One region of the Blautia sp. 1001283B150304_161114_C9 genome, then DNA from elsewhere that is predicted to be linked to it. Evidence: predicted binding sites of a transcription regulator. Region 1 holds the regulator's gene; the other holds the start of a gene.

Region 1 (11,615 bases):
TTTTTTAATTTCCTCTACATTTTCCTGTGCATCCGCAAAACCGATCCTGGTCATTCCTGTGTCCAGAGCAATATGAATATGTACAGTTTTTTTCTGCAGAACCGCTTCGTCTGAAAGTTTCCTTGCCTCCTCATATTCGCACACTGCAGGACGGATCTCATAACGGACAAGTTCCGGAAAATATTCATCAAAAACAATTCCAAGGATCAGGATTGGTTTTGTAATCCCGGCTTCTCGCAGATGAATCGCTTCTTCCGCAGTTGCAGCCGCAAATCCCCAGATATAATCATAATCCTCAATGAGATGTGCAACCGGCACCGCGCCATGTCCATAAGCGTCAGCCTTTATAACTGCGATCATCTTTGTCTCTTCTGCAATATTTTTTCTCATTTCCCGGAAATTATGTTCTACTGCATCCAGTGAAATGACTGCTTTTACTCTGCTATCTTTCTTCATAATAATTTTCCTCTGTTATTTTTTCATGTTAATATCTGCAAATTGTTTCACAGATTTACTGCCTCAAAATGAATATTCTATCTTAGTATTTCCGGCAGAAAACAGATGATATCTCCTGCGGTCATCCCTCGCTGCCCTACTGTTTCAGCAGCCAGATCACCTGCCAGCCCATGCACATATACACCAAGTGCAGCCAGCATAACAGGAGAAAATTTCTTTTCTGCTGCCAGATACATACACTGTATACCGGCAAGCACACCGCTTAACACATCTCCACTTCCCGCTGTAGCCATTCCTGCATTACCCGAAATGTTCAAATACATATCTCCAAAAGCATCTGCCACCACAGTACAGGCATCCTTCAGAACGCAAACCGCTCCAGACTCCTTTGCATAATCAGCTGCGGTCTGTGCCAGACAATCCTGGATCTTACCGATTTCTTTTCCGCACAGACGACTCATCTCACCAATATGAGGTGTCAGGATCACATGTTCCCCGATAAAACACTTCCAGTTGTCATGGACTGACAGAAGATTCAGGCCATCTGCATCCAGAATTACTGTTTTTTTACACTCAGCTGCCTTCGCCAGGAACCACTGAGCTCTTTCCCTGCTCTGCGCTCCGGTTCCAAGACCCGGTCCTATCACAAGCACATCACACCAGTCAAGCATTGCCTGGTTTTTTTTCTCATCAAAATCACAGGTGATCATGGCTTCCGGCAACAGTGTCTGCAACGGAATCCTGTTGGCCTCCACGGTCTGAATTCTCACCATTCCCGCAGAGCTTTTCAGAGCAGCTGCTGCACTCAGATATGCAGCTCCGCACATTCCTTCGCTGCCAGCTATAAGAAGAACCTTGCCGAAGGTTCCTTTATTTCCATAGGGAACTCTCTCCGGAAGCATTTTCAAATCTTCACGTTCCAGATGATGCATACAGATTTTCTTTCCGGGTATGGAATAGATTCCGATATCCGTAACAACGATCTCACCGCCATACATGCGTCCGGGATAAAAACACAGCCCTCTTTTGCGAAAAGCAAAGGTAACCGTAAGATCTGCCCGGAATGCAATCCCCTTCTCAAATCCGGTATCTGAGTCAATCCCGGATGGAATATCCACAGCTACTTTATACGCAGATGCCCGGTTCATTGTACTGATAAGCTCTGCATATTTTCCCTCTACAGGTCTGCTCAGTCCAACCCCAAAGATGGCATCTACTATAGTAGTATATTCATCCGGATCCAGGTTATGCACCCGGGGCACCTGATAATATTCTGCTGTTTTAAGCTGTCCGGCAGTTTCAGCAGTCATTTTCTCTTCCTTACCCGCAATATAATACCAGGTTCTGACTCCTCTCAACTGAAGCAGTCTGGCAATTGCCAATCCGTCTCCGCCATTGTTGCCGGTTCCGCAGACCACAAGGATTTTCTCTTTTTCTTTATTCTTTAATCTCTGTACAATCTCCTCAACCGTCTTTAATGCCGCCCTCTCCATAAGTACCGGAGAAGATATCCCGGCTTTCTGAATCGTATTATGATCCAGTTCTTTCATCTCAACAGCAGTTACAATCTCTCTCATCTGTTCACCTCCTGTTTACAATAACACATTTACATACAAGAGAAAAGCTGTGATCAGATGACCACAGCCTTGTGTTTCACAGTTATCCCTTACATCCCTTCATGTTCCTTTCTGTACTCACTCAGGTTATAGGACAAAGTCATAAGACTCTCTGAAAGATGTACGTTCTCTACCATTACATCCTCCGGGGCATCCAGATCAATATGTGCAAAATTCCAGATTGCCTTAATTCCATTATCAATTAAAATCTTTGCCATCTCTTTGGCTTTATTTTTAGGAAGAGTCAGGATCGCGATCTCAACCTCATTCTCCTTCAGAAACAAAGGAAGATCGCTCAACATCTGAATCTCAATTCCACGAACTGCAATCCCCTCAAGTACAGGATTGACGTCAAAAATACCAACCAGCTTAAATCCGCGCTTTTCAAAATCCACATAATTGGCCAATGCCTGTCCCAGATTACCGGCACCCAGAATAATCATCGGATGTACAGTATCCAGCCCAAGGATCTTACCGATTTCTGTATACAAATAGCGTACATTATAGCCGTAACCCTGCTGACCAAAACCACCGAAATTATTTAAGTCCTGACGAATCTGGGAAGCCGTCACATGCATCTTCTTGCTAAGATCATTTGAAGATATACGCTCTACATTCTCCTCCATCAATTCACCGAGGTAGCGGTAGTACCGCGGCAGACGCTTGATTACCGCTTTCGAAATTTCCTTAGCTTCCACAAATTTTCCCTCCTTAGCTTATCTATGTCAATTATACCCAGATGTTATTTTATTGTCAAATTAAATTTGTACTTTTTGACCAAATATTTCTGTATTTTTTTATCAATTTCATTCTGAAAAATTCCCCGGAATATCATATTTTCTTCCATGCATCCATCCGGTGCTTTCTTTTCCCTGGACAAAATCTCTTAAAATGCTTTCAAAAACAGGCATTTTCGATTATAATAGTACGCGGACAAATTACAAACGGAGGAATTCCTATGATTTTATCATGTCAGAATATCTGTAAATCCTTTGGCGAAAAAATCATTCTCAAGGATGCCAGTTTCCATATAGAAGACCGCGAAAAGGCAGCTCTCATCGGCAATAACGGTGCAGGCAAGACGACTCTGCTGCGAATCATTATGCATGAGCTCTCCCCGGATTCAGGAAACGTGGTACTTGCCAAAGATAAAAATATCGGCTACCTTGCCCAGTATCAGGACATTCATGGCCATCATACCATTTACGAAGAACTGATTTCCACCAAACAGCACATTATTGATATGGAGAATCGTCTGCGCTCTCTGGAACAGGAAATGAAAACCACCACCGGAGATGCTCTGGACAGCCTGATGAATACTTACACAAGACTGAGTCACCAGTTTGAACTGGAAAATGGTTACGCTTACAAAAGTGAGATCATGGGTGTATTAAAAGGTCTTGGTTTCACAGAAGAAGATTTCGAACGCCAGATAGAAACTCTTTCAGGCGGCCAGAAAACCCGCGTAGCTCTGGGTAAACTGCTTCTTGCCAGCCCTGACATTCTTCTTCTGGATGAGCCTACCAACCATCTGGATATGGAGAGTATTTCCTGGCTGGAAACCTATCTTCTGAATTACCCGGGTGCTGTATTTATCGTATCCCACGACCGTTACTTTCTTGACAAAGTCGTAACAAAAGTTGTGGAAATCGAAGCAGGAAATATGCGTATGTACAGTGGCAACTATTCTGCCTATGCCCTGAAAAAAGCCCAGCTGCGTGACGCCCAGTACAAAGCCTACCTGAACCAGCAGCGGGATATCAAACATCAGGAAGCAGTCATTGCCAAGCTGAAATCCTTTAACCGCGAGAAATCTATCAAACGTGCAGAAAGCCGCGAGAAAATGCTGGATAAAGTCCAGCGCATTGATAAACCACAGGAGATTCAGAATCAGATGCGCATTTCCCTGGAACCAAGATTTGTCAGCGGAAATGATGTCCTTACTGTGGAAAGTCTTTCCAAATCTTTTCCCGGACAGACACTTTTCAGTGACATCTCCTTTGAGATCAAACGTGGAGAACGTGTAGCCCTGATTGGCAATAACGGCACAGGCAAAACCACCATGTTAAAGATCATCAATGGGCTGATCGATGCAGACAGCGGCAGATTTACTCTTGGTTCCAAGGTACAGATTGGCTACTATGACCAGGAACACCATGTTCTTCATATGGAGAAAACTATTTTTGAGGAAATCTCAGATGCTTATCCCACACTTACGGAAACAGAAATTCGAAATATGCTGGCAGCATTCCTTTTCACAGGGGATGACGTATTCAAACTGATCTCCGCTCTGTCCGGCGGAGAAAGAGGTCGTGTTTCCCTCGCCAAGCTGATGCTGTCCGAAGCAAACTTTCTGATCCTCGATGAGCCCACCAACCATCTGGATATCGCTTCAAAAGAGATTCTTGAAGAGGCATTGAACAGTTACACAGGAACAGTATTCTATGTTTCCCACGACCGTTACTTCATCAACCAGACAGCTACCCGGATCCTGGATCTGACCAATCAGGCAATTGTAAATTATATCGGAGATTACGACTATTATCTGGAGAAAAAAGAAGAGCTGACGGAAAAATATGCTCCGGCTGCCGCTCAGGCTGTGACAGAAGCAAAGCAGGCTTCTGATAACAAGCTTTCCTGGCAGCAGCAGAAAGAAGAACAGGCCCGTCAGCGAAAACGCGAGAATGAACTAAAAAAAGTAGAAGCCCGCATCGAAGAACTTGAGACCAGAGATAAAGAGATCGACGAGACCATGATTCTCCCGGATATCTGCACAAATGTGGCAGAATGTGCGAAACTTAGCAAAGAGAAAGCCGCCATTACCGAAGAATTAGAAGGATTATATGAAAAATGGGAAGAACTTGCATAATGCAGGTTCTTCCCATTTTCGCAGTTTATAACTTTTTACAGGTTTCTCCGCTGCAGTGTGATCCTGCCCGGAGAACTTTATAATGTTATAGAAACATTACCGGATAATTTCTGACATTATAAAATTTCATCCAGTCTCTCTCTGATGGCAAAGATGAAATCTTTGCTGTTCAGTATTGTCACATCCTCAAGAGAAGTGATCAGCGCAAGGTCTTTTGTCATCTTACCGCTTTCAATCGTCTCCAGAGTCGCCTTCTCCAGTTTATCAGCAAATTCCATCAATTCTTTATTGTCGTCCAGCTCACCTCTTTTTCTCAGAGCTCCGGTCCATGCAAAAATAGTTGCTACAGAGTTAGTAGATGTCTCCTCACCTTTCAGATAGCGATAATAATGTCTCTGTACAGTTCCATGAGCAGCTTCATATTCGTAATATCCCTGTGGAGATACCAGTACAGATGTCATCATAGCCAGAGAACCAAATGCTGAAGAAACCATATCGCTCATAACATCTCCATCATAGTTCTTGCAGGCCCAGATAAATCCGCCTTCAGCCTTCATGACACGAGCTACGATATCATCGATCAGGCTGTAGAAATATTCAATGCCTGCTGCCTCAAATTTCTCCTTAAACTCATCCTCATAAATAGTTGCAAAGATTTCCTTAAAACGTCCGTCATAAATCTTGGAGATCGTATCCTTGCCGCCAAGCCACAGGTTCTGTTTTGTATCCAGTGCATAATTAAAACAGCATCTTGCAAAACTTGTGATAGAATCATCCAGATTGTGCATACCCTGAAGCACACCCGGTCCCTCATAATGATGGATTAGCTCTTTTCTCTGCTGTCCGTCTGCGCCTTCAAATACCAGATAAGCATCTCCGGGGCCGTCAATATACATCTCTGTGTTCTTATACACATCACCATAGGCATGACGTGCGATGGTGATCGGTTTCTTCCAGTTCTTAACACATGGTTCAATACCCTTCACTACGATTGGGGCACGAAAAACAGTTCCGTCAAGAATTGCACGAATCGTTCCGTTAGGACTCTTGTACATTTTCTTTAAGGTATACTCTTCCATTCTTGCCTTATTAGGAGTGATAGTTGCACATTTCACTGCTACGCCGTACTTCTTTGTAGCCTCTGCCGCATCAACAGTTACCTGATCATCCGTTTCATTTCTGTATTCCAGACCAAGGTCATAATACTCAGTGTTCAAATCAATATACGGAAGAAGAAGTTCATCTTTGATAATTTTCCAGAGAATTCTGGTCATCTCATCTCCATCCATCTCCACAAGTGGTGTCTGCATCTGAATTTTTTTCATGTTAATCCTCCTCTTTGGCTCTTATCCAGTTAATTATCATGATAGCCGAAAACAGACCGTTCGTCAATGCTTTTATACACTAGAGCGTATCTGAAAAATCATTCCCGCAATCTGTACGCCCCACTTTGCGGATATTTCACCCGCATTCAGTTGCCGTAGCCCGCTACGGCGCCCTCATCCGGGCAAAATATCCCACAAATTGTGACGCACATCTTGCAGAAAGCCTTTTTCAGACACGCTCTAAAGCAATAATTTTGTGAAATAAAAGATTACTGATCACAGTTCCATAAAACGTTCCAGATCCAGTTCTCCCCATCCCTGCTGATTCTTTGGCAATCCCATATCCCTGGCACTTTCTTTCAATTTCATCTTAATCTGAACATTAGTCAGCTCCGGATTCTTCTCAAGCATCAATGCCGCTGCCCCTGCAACCAGAGGTGTAGACATAGAAGTACCACTCTTCACTCCATATCCGTTATCTGCTCCCGGTGCACAGGCAAGAACATGATTCCCGGGTGCAACCAGATCCGGTTTACAAACACACTCAAAGGTAGGTCCCCTGCCGGATATGGCAGTCCGTCCTGTAAGCAGATCGCTGGAGCCTACTGTGATAATCTTCCGGCTGCTTCCCGGTGCTGTCACACTTCCTGCCTTCGGTCCCTGATTTCCTGCCGCAGCCACTACCACCAGACCTGCATCCCAAAGTTGTTCCACACCCGCAATCAGAACTCTGTGATCTTCTGCTCTCCTGCAGGTTGTTCCCACCGAGATATTCACTACACGTATCCCATAATATCTCTTATTCTCCAGAATCCAGCGAAAAGCCTGCAAAACATCTTCTTTCCTGCCATTTCCCGTTCTGTCGAGCACCTTCAGAACTATCAGGCTACACCCGGGGGCAATTCCTCTGATCCGTCCTTCCGAAGCCCTTCCGTCACCGCCAATGATCCCACATACATGGGTTCCATGAGAATTATCATCATAAGGTCTGATACGATGTCCGATGAAATCTTGAAACGCAAGTATTCTCCCTGTAAAATCTATATGAGGAAAAATCCCGGTATCCAGAACACACACACCCACGTGCTTTCCTGTATATCCGGAATCATCTGAATTCTTCATAAAAAATCCTCCGAATCATCTGGATAATGAAATCTTACCGCAACTGTTCATCAGGTCGCTGCAAAGACAATGAACATCTGCGTCTTACTTTAAATTATTCGGAAGATTATATTTTCGTGTCCGACAGTTTCTCCTGTCATATCTCCGTTTTTCTGTAAATAAAATGTATAAAGCTTCCATGATATGCAGATACTTCTGATATGCAAAACAACAGGCATATACAGAATCTGTTACAGAAATCCCGAAAAATATCCTTATAGCAATTTCATATAATAACTGTAACCATCTGCATAATATTAAGGAGACAAATTATGACTGCATTATTATTGATACTGGTATTTTTACTCTTTCAGACCTTCGTCCTGCTCTGCTGTGTAGCTGCCGGAAATGACGCTGCCTCCCAGGAAATCTCCGATCAGGAACAAATGGAATTTATCCGGGAATGGAAAAAAATACATTGCAGCAGCCCTCAAAAATAAAGGGCTGCTGCAATGTGCTGATAAACCTTCTACATCACATAACAGTCATATCGTATTGCTTTTCCTTTTAATATATAAGAAGGCTCTCTTCCATCAAGACAGACGCTCTTAAGAGGACGTTTTACGATAATTCTGGAAGGTCCGGCTTTGATAGCTGCATCAAAAAGATCTTTTTCCTCAGAACATGGAGGTTCAAGTTTCTGGATCAGCTGAAGTTTTTTATTTATCAGACCGGATTTCTGTCTCTTCGGGAACATGGGATCAAGATAGATCACATCTACCGGATCCATAAGTTTCTCCATACATGACACACTGTCACCCTCTACCAGTTTCATTCTGGAAGCAATGTCTTTTAATACGGGATGCTTTCTGGCACGCCGGAGCGCATCCTTCAAAAGTGCGGCGATCACCGGATTCTGTTCGTATAATGTCACCTCATAGCCATATGCTGCAAGAAGGAAACCATCCTCCCCCATGCCTGCAGTGGCATCAATTGCTTTCAGATGTTCTCCCTCAGTTTTGACCGCACGTACCAGCATTTCATGGGAAAGTCTTCCGTTTGTGACTCTGTGCAGCATTCCTTCAAAATCTCCCTGATATGTCAGGCCATAACCGGTAAGTGATACGCCCCGGGAGTCAAACATTACTGTCAGATGTTCTCCCGGTTTGTCCATAATCGGAACATTGTTCTTTCTGGCAAAAGATTCTGCCATTTCTCTTTGCCCGCCCTTACCCAGGCAGACTGTTATCTTATCATTCATTTACACATTTCCCGCAAAATTTAATTTTCTTTTAATGCTTTTTCTATTTCAGAGATCACAATTCTGAGTGCTTTGATACGGGCATATTTCTTGTCAACAGATTCCAGTACATGCCATGGCGCAAAGGAAGTGTTTGTCTTCTGAAGCATCTCATTTACGGCCACTTCATAGGCATCCCATTTCTCTCTGTTTCTCCAGTCCTCATCTGTGATCTTCCATTGTTTCTCCGGATTATTCTGTCTCTCCTGAAAACGCTCCAGCTGTGTATCCTTATCAATCTGTACCCAGAATTTAATAATGACTGCACCCCAGTCTTTAAGTTCTTTCTCAAACTCATTCATTTCGTTGTAGGCACGTTTCCAGTCATTTTCACTGCAAAATCCCTCCAGACGTTCTACCATAACTCTGCCATACCAGGTTCTGTCAAAAATAGCGATATGCCCATTTTTCGGAAGTCTTGTCCAGAAACGCCATAAATAATGTCTGGCCTTCTCATGCGGTTCCGGACTTGCGATTGGATGTACTTCATAACCCCGGGGATCCAGAGCTTCTGTAATACGTTTGATATTACCTCCTTTACCTGCCGCATCCCAGCCTTCATACGTGATGATCACAGGAATACGTCTCCTGTACAGTTTATTATGGAGTTCCCCCAGTTTACTCTGGAGCTGTTTCAGTTCTCCCCTGTACTCCTCGTCATCCATTGTTTTATCTCTCAGATCAATATCCGACAGACGGGGAATCTGCTCCAGAGGGAATACATTCTGCAAAATCGGAACGGAATGTGCCTGATTCTGCATGGCAACTTCAATATTGCTTACCATAGTCTCCAGCACCTGAAGTTCCGCCCATTTTCTGTCACTGGCATCTATGATGTACCATGGTGCAGAGGACGCATTCGTGTCAGACAGATACTGAGAAAATATTTTTGCACATTTTTTGTAATGTTCATTCTGCCATTTATCAAAGTCTGACACACGCCATCTGGTGTCTTTATGATCCAGAAGTAATTTTTCACGCCGCTTCTGTTCATCCCTGTCAATCTGCATAAAGAATTTCAGCACCAGATAACCATTATCTGTAAGCTGCCGCTCAAAACGGCGGATGCTGTCAATCCGCTGTGTATAACCTTCGCCTTCAATCTCGCCCGACAGACAGTCTTTACAAGTCTGCTCCATCCAGCCGGAATCCAGAAATGTAAATTTTCCGGCTTCCGGAATCTGTTTAAAATAGCGATACAGAAATGGATATCTCAGTTCTTCTGCTGTGGGAGCTGACATAGTGGCAACCTTAAAGAAACGCGGATCAATATTCTTAATGACTTTTCCGATCGTACTTCCCTTGCCGGAAGATCCCCAGCCTTCAAAGAGTACGATTACCGGGATCTTATGTTCCTTGATTTTCATCTGAAAATCATAGAGCTGACTTCTTGCTGTCTGCAGACGGGTTTTGATTTCCTCTTTTTCCGGCATATGTGCCGGAGTCCATGTTGTAAGCATAACATTGATCCTCCTTTTATTTTTCTTCGTAACTGTTCAATACTTTCACAGTCAGAAACTGTTGAATAGTTGCCCTTTTCATTAATAGAATATCTCAAATTCAGCTGAAATAATCATAACATGAAATCTGTTTATCGTAAAGCAGGAGTATGATATCACTACTGAATTGTTTTAATTGCATTATTTTATGGGATTACTATGGATTTTTTCTAAAGCCACAATATTTTCAGGATATTCTTCCCAGGTGAGATTTCGTTTGATCCTGGCCGGACTGCCCATTACCAGTGAGCCATCCGGTATCACAGTATTCTTGGTAACCAGGCTTCCTGCACCTATAATACAGTCCTTTGCCAGGCAGATCCGGAAAGATTTGCCCGCCCCCAACTGATGAGCATTACAAAATTCCTGTCTGGTAAAAGACAGCTTCTTCTCTTTATAATAAAAATGATCATATCGGATTTCAGAATTTCCGTAATCCTTTCTCAGGCCGTTATCAAAAGCAACATCCAAATGATAATAAGGTAATCATCCGTATCTGTTTTCTCACCGTTTATCATCTCTTTGCGTCAATCCATATTTTTTTAAATCCACCGTTCCATTGACAACCTCAATTCCATCTGCTTCCAGTAGCTTTTTCTGTACATCTTTACCGCCGAAGGCAAAAGCCCCTGACAGTTCTCCTCTGAAATTCACTACCCGATAACAGGGAATATGCTCCGGATCCGGATTCTTATGGAGGGCATTCCCTACCGCTCTCGACATTCTCGGATTCCCTGCCATTTCGGCAACCTGACCATAAGTTGCAACGCATCCTTTCGGAATTTGCTTCACTGCCTCATAAATCTTCTTTGTCGGGCTGTATGTTACGAGATCATAGCTTTCGGATATCATTCTTTTAATATCTTTATCCGGTACCGTCCCATTTAGAATAATGGTATTCCAATGTTCCTTATTCTGATGATAACCAGCCTGTACAGATTCATAGGCACTTCGCCAAAAATCACGCCACTCCGGATCTGCTTTTACATTCAGATTAACATAACCGTTTCGTTCATAGATCCATAAAAAAATTTTTTTGTTTTCCCTCGCTCTTACCACTTGCCAGTTCTGATCACGGAAAGGTCTTTCCGTATATGTATTCTGAAATGATAAACCGAATTCCAGCGCTGCTTCTCGTGTAATCATGCAATTTTGATTCATTTATTTCACCCTTATTCCCTGAAATTATTTCTGGCATCTTCATAATCTCTTGGAAGTCCCTCAAACAAAATTATTGCCTTATCATACTGTTCCTCTTCCATACATGATATAGCTTTCCTATACTGTTCCTGCTTCCTGATTTCTTTTAATTCCCTGTCCCGCATCTCGGCTGTTTTCTCACTCTGATCACATTCTTTTAAAAAGCCCTATCCTCACACGGAAAAAGTCAAGCTGTTTATTACATCTATTTTTCCCCTTCATTCGCTTCCTCTATTGTCACACTCTCCT
Region 2 (11,615 bases), on a different contig from region 1:
CCCCCAGACCATATTTGCGGAAGAATTTACTTCCGGAAATCAGGATGTAGTGTCTGAGGAAGAAACTCCGGAGATTTTTACCAATGAGGAGCTGGAAGCGGCAGGAGAGACAGATGAGGAACTGTCTGTATTCAGTTCAGACGAGGTTCCTGAATTTAATGATGCCCCCGATGAGGCAATGGCTGCTGCGGAAAATGAAGGAATTGATTTAGCTAATGTTTCGGGCGGAATTTATACTATAAGTTCGGCAGGAGATCACAAATTCATATGTAGCCAGGAAACAGGAAATAGAATTGTGGTTGATGGAGAGGGAATTTCACCGGAAGACAGCATCAACATTTATCTTAATAAAGTAAATATCAATACATCTACTGGTCCGGCACTGCAAATAAATGTTAATGTTAAAGCTACAGTCACTATCTATTTAACAGGCACAAATAATCTTATAGCAAAGAATACATGGTATGCCGGTTTACATAAAGCTAACAAAGCTTCGCTTATAATAACAACCAAGGTTTTAGACACTACTGCAGGAATCTTAAATGCTCATGGTAGTAGCGATGGGAATGGCGCCGGAATTGGTGGCAGTAATATTACTATTAATAGTTGTTCTGTAATTGCTAGTTCTAAGTATGGTGCTGGAATTGGTGGCAACAATCAAGGCGCTGGCAGTAAAATTACCATTAATAGTGCTTCTGTAACTGCTCGTTCTACGGATGGTGCCGGAATTGGTGGCGGCCTTTACGGCGATGGCAGTGATATTATCATTAATAATAGTTCTGTAACTGCTAGTTCTACGAATGGTGCCGGAATTGGTGGCGGCGAAGGAAATTCTTGCGAAAATATTACCATTAATAGTAGTTCTGTAACTGCTAGTTCTAAGTATGGTGCCGGAATTGGTGGCGGCAAGGGATATGGAGGTTCTTGCAAAAATATTACCATTAATGGCGGCTCGGTAAAAGCCTCTTCTGTATCCGGTTCCCCAACAAACGAAGGGAAAGAGGTTTACTGTTGTACTATTGAAAATCCCGAAAATGCGAACGTAACAATCAAACCTGGAACAGGTAATTGGAAGCCTGTAAACCATTCCTCTCTCGACCCTGATGACACTAATCTGTATGTTTGGCTACCCAAGCTCGAAGGCAATTCTACAAACAGCTATTTGATTATACTTGACCCAAAAAACGGTTCAGAATCTCGAATACGGAATTATTCATTCGACACCGTTACCAACACATTTAAAGCTGCTCAAGTTGTTAATGATTTTATATTTAAGTCCCCTGTAAAGCCTACTATTTACGATGGTCAGCCTAAAGAAGCCTCATTAGAGTTTAAATTTAAACCTACACATGAAAATAACAGAAAAATCTCATTGGTATATTATAAAGGTAACTACAATGATATCAATGAGAACACTCAACCGCTCCAAGGTGTTCCTGTAAATGCAGGCACATATACCGTAAAGGCTGAGATAGAGGCAAGTAAATCCTATTTTGCACATAAAGGATTACTAAGTCCAAAATGGACATTTACTATTGAAAAAGCCCCTGTAGCACCAGGAGCAGATTTTAATAAAACTTCTATATCCGTTCTATGGTCCTGTAAAAAGATCAGCGACATTGCCAACCCTTTTTCGGCTGACTGGAACTGGGATAACGTTAATCCTGATCAGGAATTACAAGTTGGAAAACCCATTACAGCTACCGCAATTTACAATGGCGACGATAAGGGGAATTACGAAAAAGAATCTATTACTTACACAATCACCAGAAGTCAATGCACGCACGAACACACCGCCGGACGTTATTACTCCTCTCCATCCTGTACTTCCAGCGGATATAGCGGAGATACCTACTGCACAGACTGTAATGAAACACTTTCCTATGGTTATACCATTTCCGCATACGGCCATGACTATGACAACGGCGTTATCACTACAGAACCAACTACAGAAATTGACGGAATCATAACTTACACCTGTAAACGCTGCAAACATCAGGATACAAAAAATCTCGGAAAGCTTGGTGACGGGGAACCTTACATTGAGGGAAGTTTCCAGAAGAAAGGCTGGGATACTGTTAATGATCTGATCAAGACATCCAAAGAAAAAGATACCATCTCCATTATCATGAATGGTGCCAGGACACTTCCTGCTTCCGTTTTATCCGGGATAAAAGGCAAAGATATTTCCCTGAACCTTGATATGGAGAATGGTTTCATCTGGAAGATCAACGGTACTTCCATTACAGCAGAAACACCTGCAGATACCGATCTTTCTGTTATAAACACAACAGAATATATCCCGGCAGCATTATACAGTCTGATCTCCACAAACCAGAATGATTTCGGTTTCCATCTTGGAAGAAATGGAATTTTTGATTTCCCGGCTGTGCTTTCTGTAAAAGCAGATGCCTCCTGTGCAGGACTTATGGCAAATCTGTTCTGGTATGATGTTGAGAATGGGGTTCTGCAGTGTATCCAGACTGTAACTGTAGGCGGTGCATTTGAGCGCAGTATTCCATATGCTGACTTTACCCTTTCCAAAGGACAGGATTATTTCATAGCATTTGGTACAGAATCTCTCAATGGCAGAGTTATTCACACAGACGGAAGTATCACAGATGAAAACGGTGCATACCTGCGACCTGCCGACACAAAGATTTCCAGCCACTCCATTGACAGAAACAAGCTTACTGTCAAACTTGCCAAAGGATGTGCCGGTGCTCAGGGTTATGACTTCGTGATCAGCAGGAAATCGGATATGCTCCAGACAGGTAAATTCAGCAAAACAGTTTCCTCAACCGGCAAGCCGCAGGCATCCTTCAGATATCTTTCAAAAGGTACCTGGTATGTGGCAGCCCGAAGCTGGGTTCTGGATGCACAGGGCAATAAGGTCTATGGTTCCTGGACAAAGGTTAAAAAGATCAAGATCACAGTTGTCACACCACAGCAGCCAAAGATCAGGGATATCGTTGTAAAAGGAAACACTGTGACTATTACTTACACAAAATGCAAAAATGCCACAGGTTATGAGATTCTGCTCGGAACCAAATACAAGACCTCCGCAGGAGAGAAGTATCCGGTTAAGAAATATGTGAAACGTACAGAAGGCAAAAATACCGTAACTGTAACCTTTACAAACGTAAAGAAAGGTACCTGGTATGTGACAGTGCGATCCTGGAATAAGACCTCCAAGAATAAATCCAGAGTTTACAGTCCATACTCCACAATGAAGAAATTTACTGTATGTTTTTTTCGTAACTGAATAGACTAATACTAAAGAAAACAAGAGGTACTGCTAAAAGGCGGTGCCTCTTTTCGGTACAGGAATGATTACCGGAGTAAGCAGAATGATCATATTATCCAGGAGGACAGATTTATGTGGGAATTTATAGTGGCATTGATTTCAGGGGCGCTGATGAGTATTCAGGGTGTTTTTAACACGGAGGTGACAAAGCAGACCAGTCTCTGGGTATCAACCGGCTGGGTGCAGCTGTCGGCTTTTGCAGTCTGTGTTCTTGCCTGGCTTTTCACAGGACGGGAAAGTGTGGCTGCGCTCTGGCAGGTGGACAATAAATATACACTCCTTGGTGGTGTGATCGGAGCGTTTATTACAATTACAGTAATCCAGAGCATGGGAGCTCTTGGACCTGCCAGGGCGGCAATGCTGATCGTCATTTCGCAGCTGGCAGTTGCTTATGTAATTGAATTATTTGGATTGTTTGGGGTAGATAAAGAACCTTTTGAATGGCGCAAAATCCTTGGATTGCTGATCGCGATTTCCGGAATTGTTATATTTAAGTGGCAAAAATAAGAGTTTACTATTGTAAAATCATTAAGATTTCGTTACAATAAGGGTGGCATTATGGACAGGGGGACTCTTACTCTGAGAAATAAGAGGAGGACCCTTATGATAAAAATAAAAAACAGATGTTGTTATACTGTGACGCTGATATTGTGTGGAACTTTGTTTCTTACAGGACTGACAGGTTGTAAGAGCAGAGAGGCACAGTTTCTGATTGAAGGACTGCAGGAAGCGAAAGCAGAGGTGGATGCGGAGTCATCGGAAGAGAAAACATCAGGACAGAAGTCGAAGAAAGATACAGATGAGAAGAACGCTGATACAGAAGACCGACAGAATGATGATGGCAGTTCTGCAGAGTCCCGGAAAAAACAGGCAGAATCAGATGGTTCAGATGCAGGTAATGGGACAGGAAGTGATTCTGGGAAACATACTTCAGATGTTGATATAGATAATGGGTCAGAAGCAGTTTCTGATAAGGAAATGCAGCAGGCGATGATCTATGTTGATGTCTGCGGAGCAGTTGCGAATCCGGGAGTTTTTCAGCTGGCAGCCGGGAGCCGGGTGTTTCAGGCGATTGAGGCGGCGGGAGGATATCTTCCCGAGGCAGCTCTAACCTGTGTAAACCGTGCAGGAGTTCTGACAGACGGACAGCAGCTTTATATTCTCACACAGGAAGAGATGGAGCGGCAGGGACTGGATCCTGCAGAGATGGCCAAAGCATCAGATGGACAGATGAATGGAAGTGCCGGGACAGGACAGAACACAGGGATGGTCGCTCAGGTTCAGCAGGATAACAGGATCAACATAAATACAGCAGATGAAGCTCAGCTTACTACGCTGACGGGGATCGGTGCAACACGTGCGCAGGCGATCATTGCCTACAGAGAAGAGAACGGGCCATTTGCTGCGATAGAGGATATTATGAATGTACAGGGTATCAAAGAAGGTACTTTTGCAAAGATAAAAGATGAGATAGTAGTAGGATAAGGAGAACCGAATGAGCAGGAAAGTTTTGGTAGTAGATGATGAGAAACTGATCGTAAAAGGAATCCGTTTTAGTCTGGAACAGGATGGTATGGAGGTAGACTGCGCTTATGATGGAGAAGAGGCAGTAGAGAAAGCAAAAGATAAAAAATATGATATTATCCTTCTGGATCTGATGCTGCCGAAGATGGACGGGCTGGAAGTATGCCAGCAGATCCGCGAATTTTCCAATGTGCCGATCGTGATGCTGACAGCTAAGGGCGAGGATATGGATAAGATCCTTGGTCTTGAATATGGTGCGGATGATTATATCACCAAACCGTTCAATATCCTGGAAGTTAAGGCACGTATCAAAGCGATCATGCGCCGTGCGGGAAGCGACCACGAGGAGAAAGAAAAGGCAAAGAGCATTCAGGTGGGCGATCTTCGTATGGACTGTGAAGGCAGACGTGTATTTATTGCAGGTAGAGAGATTAATCTGACAGCAAAGGAATTTGATGTACTGGAGCTTCTGGTATTTAATCCGAATAAGGTTTACAGTCGTGAGAACCTGCTGAACATTGTATGGGGATATGAGTATCCGGGTGATGTGCGTACTGTGGATGTACATATCCGCCGTCTCCGTGAGAAGATTGAAACCAATCCAAGTGAACCGAAGTATGTACACACCAAATGGGGCGTTGGATATTATTTCCAGGCACAATAAAAAGAACGCATGAAACAGACAGACTGCATTTTATGAAACAAAGATCATAAAATGTGGTCTGTTTTTTGTTAGGACTGATTGTGATGCACATCTTGCAGAAAGCCTTTTTCAGACACGCTCTAGAGAAAGAGTGGCAGTTTAGTTTGATTCAGTTTAGTTTGGTTTACATCTGAGATGGTTTAGTATTGAACAAAGCTGATAAAAATTAGACAAACAAAACAAACATCTATAGAGGAAAATGATAAAAAATTAGAAAATTTCTATAAATGCGCTTGTGAAAATGACGAAAAAGGCATATAATTAACGTTACAATATGTAAAGAGTGCAATAAAAAGAGAAAAAACAGGTATAAGGAGGGTGCGAAATGCTAGATCAGTCATTTTATCAGAAAGCGGATGAGATCATTGCTTTCTATGGTAAAAAGCCGGCATCACTGATTCCGATCATGCAGGATATTCAGGGGGTGTACAGATATCTCCCGGAAGAATTGCTTACATATGTTGCGGAGCAGATCGGTGTGACAGAAGCGAAAGCGTTCAGTGTTGCCACATTTTATGAGAATTTCTCATTTGATGCGAAAGGTAAATATGTGATCAAGGTCTGTGACGGAACAGCCTGTCATGTAAGAAAATCAATACCGGTTCTGGAGGAACTTTATAAGAAACTGGGGCTGTCAAAGACAAAGAAGACGACAGACGATATGATGTTTACTGTGGAAACAGTTTCCTGTCTTGGTGCCTGCGGACTTGCACCGACTATGATGGTCAATGAAGAGGTATATCCGAGAATGACTCCGGAGAAGGCAGATGAGCTGATTGATAAACTGAGAGGGGGCGAACAGGGATGATCCAGAATAAGGAAGTATTGGAGCAGATCAGAGAAGAAGCTGTGAAAGAACTTAATTCTTATGACTGTCGTATTCTTGTCTGTTCAGGTACCGGATGTGTGGCAACCGGTTCTCAGAAAATCTATGAGAAATTCATGGAGATTGCCAAAGATGCTCCGGGAGTTACCATTGAGTTTGGACCTCATGACAAAGATGCACATGTAGGTGTAAAGAAAACAGGATGTCAGGGTGTCTGTGAGCTTGGACCACTTGTTCGTATCCAGAAAGGCGACGATGTGATCCAGTATACGAAGGTTCAGATCGAAGACTGCCAGGAGATTTTTGAGAAGAGTGTTCAGGGTAATGAGACTATCGAGAGACTGCTTTATCAGAAAGGCGGTAAAGTAAGCCGCGGACCGGAAGATATTCCGTTTATCGCGAAACAGACCCGTATTGTTTTGAAGAACTGTGGTAAGTTTGATGCAGAATCTCTGAATGAGTACATAGCAAGCGGCGGTTTCCAGGCTCTGGAGAAAGCAATGTTTGAGATGGATCCGGATCTGGTTATTGATCAGGTTGATAAATCCGGTATCCGCGGACGTGGTGGCGGCGGCTTCCCGGCAGGTAAGAAATGGATTCAGGTAGCACGCCAGGCTGATCCTGTTCATTATGTGGTTTGTAACGGTGATGAGGGTGACCCGGGAGCATTTATGGATGGCTCCGTAATGGAAGGTGATCCGTATCGTCTGATCGAAGGTATGATGCTTGCAGCTTACGCAGTAAGAGCACAGCATGGATATATTTATGTACGTGCAGAATATCCGCAGTCTGTAGCACGTCTGAAACATGCAATTGCAGTTCTGGAGGAGAACGGACTTCTGGGAGACAATATTCTTGGAACAGGATTCTCTTTCCATATGCATATCAACCGTGGTGCAGGAGCTTTTGTATGTGGTGAAGGTTCTGCCCTGACTGCATCTATCGAAGGAAGCAGAGGCATGCCTCGTGTAAAACCGCCCCGTACAGTTGAACAGGGATTATGGGCAAAGCCTACTGTTCTGAATAACGTAGAAACTTATGCAAATATTCCGGAGATCATTCTCAAAGGAGCTGACTGGTACAGAAGTATCGGTACAGAGGGTTCACCTGGAACAAAGACTTTCTCATTGACCGGTTCTATCGAAAATACAGGTCTGATCGAAGTTCCGATGGGAACAACTTTAAGAGAGATTATTTTCGATATCGGTGGAGGTCTGAAATCCGGCGCTGCATTCAAGGCTGTTCAGATTGGTGGTCCGTCCGGCGGATGTCTGACAGAAGAACATCTGGATGTACCGCTTGACTTTGACTCTGTCAAGAAATACGGAGCGATCGTTGGTTCCGGTGGTCTGGTAGTTATGGACGAACATACCTGTATGGTAGAGGTTGCACGATTCTTCATGGGCTTTACTCAGAGAGAATCCTGCGGTAAATGCGGACCTTGCCGTATCGGTACGAAACGTATGCTTGAGATTCTTGAGAAGATCGTAGATGGTAAAGGTGAGATGGAAGATCTGGAGAAACTGGAACATCTTGGAAACTTTATCAAGGACCGTTCACTCTGCGGACTTGGAAAGAGTGCACCGCTTCCTGTACTTTCCACATTAAGAAACTTCAGAGATGAATATGTAGAGCATATCGTTGATAAAAAGTGCGCGGCTCATGTATGTAAGGCAATGCGTTCTTATGTGATTGATCCTGAGAAATGTAAAGGATGTACCAAGTGTGCAAGAAACTGTCCGGTTGGTGCGATCACAGGCAATAAGAAAGAGCCTCACAGCATTGATACCTCCAAGTGTATTAAGTGCGGAACATGTCTGGAAAATTGTGTATTCGGCGCAATTTCTGTGAATTAAGGAGGGTGAAAAGATGATTCATTTGACAATAGATGGAATTCCTGTAGAAGTGGAAAAGGGTACGACCATTCTGCAGGCTGCCAGACAGATCGGAGTGGAGATTCCTACACTCTGCTATCTGGAAGATGTATTGCCGGATGGTTCCTGTCGTTTGTGCGTGGTAGAAGTAACAAACAACGGAAGAACCAAATTTGATACGGCATGTACACTTCGCTGCTCAGAAGGTGATGAAGTACAGACAATGTCAGAGAAGGTAGTTGCATATCGTAAAGATACACTGGATCTCCTTCTTTCTGACCACCGTGTACACTGCTTCTCCTGCGAGGCAAACGGCGACTGTAAATTACAGGATTACTGTTTTGAATATGGTGTGACTGAGACAAGCTATCCTGGTGAAATGAAGGATATGCCCATCGATGATACCAATAAATTCTTTACCTATGATCCAAGCCTGTGTATTCTCTGCCATCGCTGCGTGAATACATGTAAGGAAATCGTGGGAAGAGGTGCGATCGACACTATGGACCGTGGTTTCCAGTCAGTGATCGGTGCACATTACAAACATAAATGGAACGAAGGTATCTGTGAATCCTGTGGTAACTGTGTGCAGGCCTGTCCGACAGGTGCACTGACCATGAAGCGCAGAAAGAAATACCGTCCGTACCAGATTGACAAGAAGGTTCTGACTACCTGTCCTCACTGTGCAACAGGCTGCCAGTATTATCTCCTTGTAAAAGACGGAAAGATTGTAGATACAGAAGCTGTAAACGGACCGTCCAACAAAGGACTGCTCTGTGTTAAGGGACGCAGCGGATGTTTCGATTTCGTACAGTCACCGGAGCGTATTAAATATCCGCTGATCAAGAATAAAGAGACAGGTGAATTCGAACGTGCAACATGGGATGAGGCACTGGATCTTGTTGCTTCCAAATTTATGGAGATCAAGAAACAGTATGGCTCTGATTCCCTTGCTGGTTTTGCGTGCTCCAGATCACCCAATGAAGATATTTACATGGTACAGAAGATGGTTCGCTGCTGCTTCGGCACAAACAATACAGACAACTGTGCACGTGTATGTCATTCCGCATCTGTATCAGGTCTTGCAATGACTCTTGGCTCAGGTGCCATGACAAACCCTATCGAAGATATCACAAAGAATGCAGATCTGATCATGCTGGTTGGTTCCAATCCTGAGGAAGCACATCCTGTAGTCGGCATGCAGATCCGTCAGGCCATCAAGAGAGGCTGCAAGCTGATCGTAGTTGACCCTCGTGATATCGGTCTGGCTAAGAAAGCAGATATCCATCTGAAACTGAAACCAGGTACAAATGTTGCTTTTGCAAACGGTATCATGAATGTGATCCTTTCTGAAGGTCTTCAGGATGACAAGTTCATCGCAGAGCGTACAGAAGGTTTCGAAGAATTAAAGGAAATCGTAAAAGATTACACACCTGAGAAGGTAGCTGAGATCTGCCACATTGACGCAGACGATCTGAGAAAAGCAGCAATCATGTATGCAAAAGCAGACCGCGCTCCGATCATCTACTGCCTTGGTGTAACCGAACATTCCACAGGTACAGAGGGCGTTATGTCCATGTCCAATATGGCAATGATGGTTGGCAAGCTTGGACGTGAAGGCTGTGGTGTTAACCCGCTTCGTGGACAGAATAACGTACAGGGTGCCTGCGATATGGGTGCTCAGCCGAATGTATATCCCGGATATCAGAAGGTTACTGATCCTGCAGTTCGTGAGAAATTCGAGAAAGCATGGGGTGTAAAACTTGATCCGAATATCGGAACTCATGCAACTGATGTATTCCCGAAGGCAATCACAGGCGAGATCAAGGGTCTGTATATTTATGGTGAGGACCCGGTAGTTACTGATCCGGATACCACACACATTATCAAAGCATTAAAGAGTCTTGATTTCTTTGTACTTCAGGAACTTTTCATGACAGAGACAGCTCAGTATGCAGATGTTATTCTTCCTGGCGTAAGCTATGCAGAGAAGGAGGGTACATTTACCAATACAGAGCGCCGCGTACAGAGAGTCCGCAAGGCTGTCACAGTGCCTGGCGAGATGAGACTGGATACAGATATTATTATTGATCTGATGAACCGTATGGGATATCCGCAGCCACATCTGACATCTGCTCAGATCATGGATGAGATCGCATCTCTGACACCGAGCTTCGCAGGTATCAGCCATGAACGTCTTGACAGTGAAGAAGTTCACGGACAGGGGCTTCAGTGGCCATGTACCTCCAAGAATCATCCGGGAACACCGATCATGCATGTTGGTAAATTCTCCCGTGGTCTTGGATGGTTCTACCCTGCAAAATATGTACCGTCAGCAGAGCTTCCGGATGAGGAATATCCGATCATCCTGATGACAGGACGTATCCTGTATCATTACACAACAAGAGCCATGACAGGAAAGACACCTGAGCTTATGGAGATCGAAGGTAAGTCATTTATCGAAATGAACATCGTAGATGCCGATAAGCTGGGTATCAAAAACGGTGATAAAGTCAGAGTTTCTTCCAGACGAGGATCCATTGAATCTACCGCTCGTGTAGGTACAAAGACCTCACCGGGTGAGAGCTGGATGCCATTCCACTTCCCGGATGGAAATGCAAACTGGCTGACCAACGCCGCACTTGACAAATACGCAAGAATTCCTGAATATAAGGTATGCGCAATTAAGATTGAGAAAGCATAAAACAATATCGGAGACAAAGTTCCGGATCTGATATCGTAAATATTATATGGGGCTGTCGCACATGGATCTGCTGTCCTTGCGGCAGCTCCATATTCCTTTATGGAAAGGCAAAAATAATCATTCGGCAGTACATCATTCTGTGAAAGTACGGAACGGTTACAGATAATTTTTTGTGAAAAATATAGTGTTACATAATAAGGAGTACGAGGCATGCAGAGATTTCAGTCAATCCTTCAGTTTAAAAAAGTCAGTTGTAAAAATTGTTACAAATGTGTCCGGAACTGCCCGGTCAAGGCGATACGTGTTCATGATCATCAGGCCAGGATCATAGAAAGTCAGTGTATTTACTGTGAGAAGTGTATCCTTGTCTGCCCGCAGGATGCCAAGGAAGAGCAGAATATGATTCCTGCAATCTGCAATGCAATGGAGAATAAGACGCAGGTTATAGCCTCTCTTCATCCGGCATATCTGGCACGTTTTGGGGTAACCGGTATCAACGGAATAAGGGAAGCGATGAAGAAGTTGGGATTTGCAGATGCAGCAGATGCAGCAGAAGGTGCAAGCCTGATGACCTCGCAGTACAGAGCACTTTTTGCGGAACAGAAAGAGCCGGGAATAATGATCTCTTCTGCCTGCCCTGTAATCGTACAGCTTGTCAAGAAACACTATCCGCATCT

The links. Region 1 encodes Rex, which represses fermentation and respiration genes when NADH is low (regulators of the CRP and FNR family bind a similar motif). Its sites were predicted from a motif close to ATTGTTAANTANTTAACAAT; they were not measured.
Region 2: I4V44_RS06295 (complex I 24 kDa subunit family protein) is a predicted target of Rex. The motif match lies at 5,690-5,709, and genes of this name have one in related genera.

What each region holds. Positions count from the first base shown of each region.
Region 1 is NZ_JADPGO010000042.1:10,905-22,519, forward strand. It holds gene alr (alanine racemase) at 1-456, opposite strand, end outside; gene I4V44_RS15615 (bifunctional ADP-dependent NAD(P)H-hydrate dehydratase/NAD(P)H-hydrate epimerase) at 534-2,033, opposite strand; gene I4V44_RS15620 (redox-sensing transcriptional repressor Rex) at 2,123-2,770, opposite strand; gene I4V44_RS15625 (ABC-F family ATP-binding cassette domain-containing protein) at 3,031-4,941, shown strand; gene I4V44_RS15630 (NADP-dependent isocitrate dehydrogenase) at 5,058-6,266, opposite strand; gene I4V44_RS18365 (DUF6783 domain-containing protein) at 6,339-6,416, opposite strand; gene I4V44_RS18370 (DUF6783 domain-containing protein) at 6,413-6,466, opposite strand; gene I4V44_RS18375 (DUF6783 domain-containing protein) at 6,443-6,526, shown strand; gene I4V44_RS15635 (S8 family peptidase) at 6,543-7,388, opposite strand; gene I4V44_RS15640 (class I SAM-dependent methyltransferase) at 7,897-8,628, opposite strand; gene pap (polyphosphate:AMP phosphotransferase) at 8,649-10,127, opposite strand; gene I4V44_RS18610 (hypothetical protein) at 10,308-10,637, opposite strand; gene I4V44_RS15655 (methylated-DNA--[protein]-cysteine S-methyltransferase) at 10,671-11,312, opposite strand; partial or broken gene I4V44_RS15660 (transglutaminase domain-containing protein) at 11,572-11,615, opposite strand, start outside.
Region 2 is NZ_JADPGO010000008.1:88,374-99,988, forward strand. It holds gene I4V44_RS06275 (hypothetical protein) at 1-3,265, shown strand, start outside; gene I4V44_RS06280 (DMT family transporter) at 3,380-3,814, shown strand; gene I4V44_RS06285 (ComEA family DNA-binding protein) at 3,911-4,792, shown strand; gene I4V44_RS06290 (response regulator transcription factor) at 4,803-5,495, shown strand; gene I4V44_RS18490 (DUF6783 domain-containing protein) at 5,554-5,637, shown strand; gene I4V44_RS06295 (complex I 24 kDa subunit family protein) at 5,860-6,342, shown strand; gene I4V44_RS06300 (NADH-quinone oxidoreductase subunit NuoF) at 6,339-8,216, shown strand; gene fdhF (formate dehydrogenase subunit alpha) at 8,230-10,938, shown strand; gene I4V44_RS06310 ([Fe-Fe] hydrogenase large subunit C-terminal domain-containing protein) at 11,149-11,615, shown strand, end outside.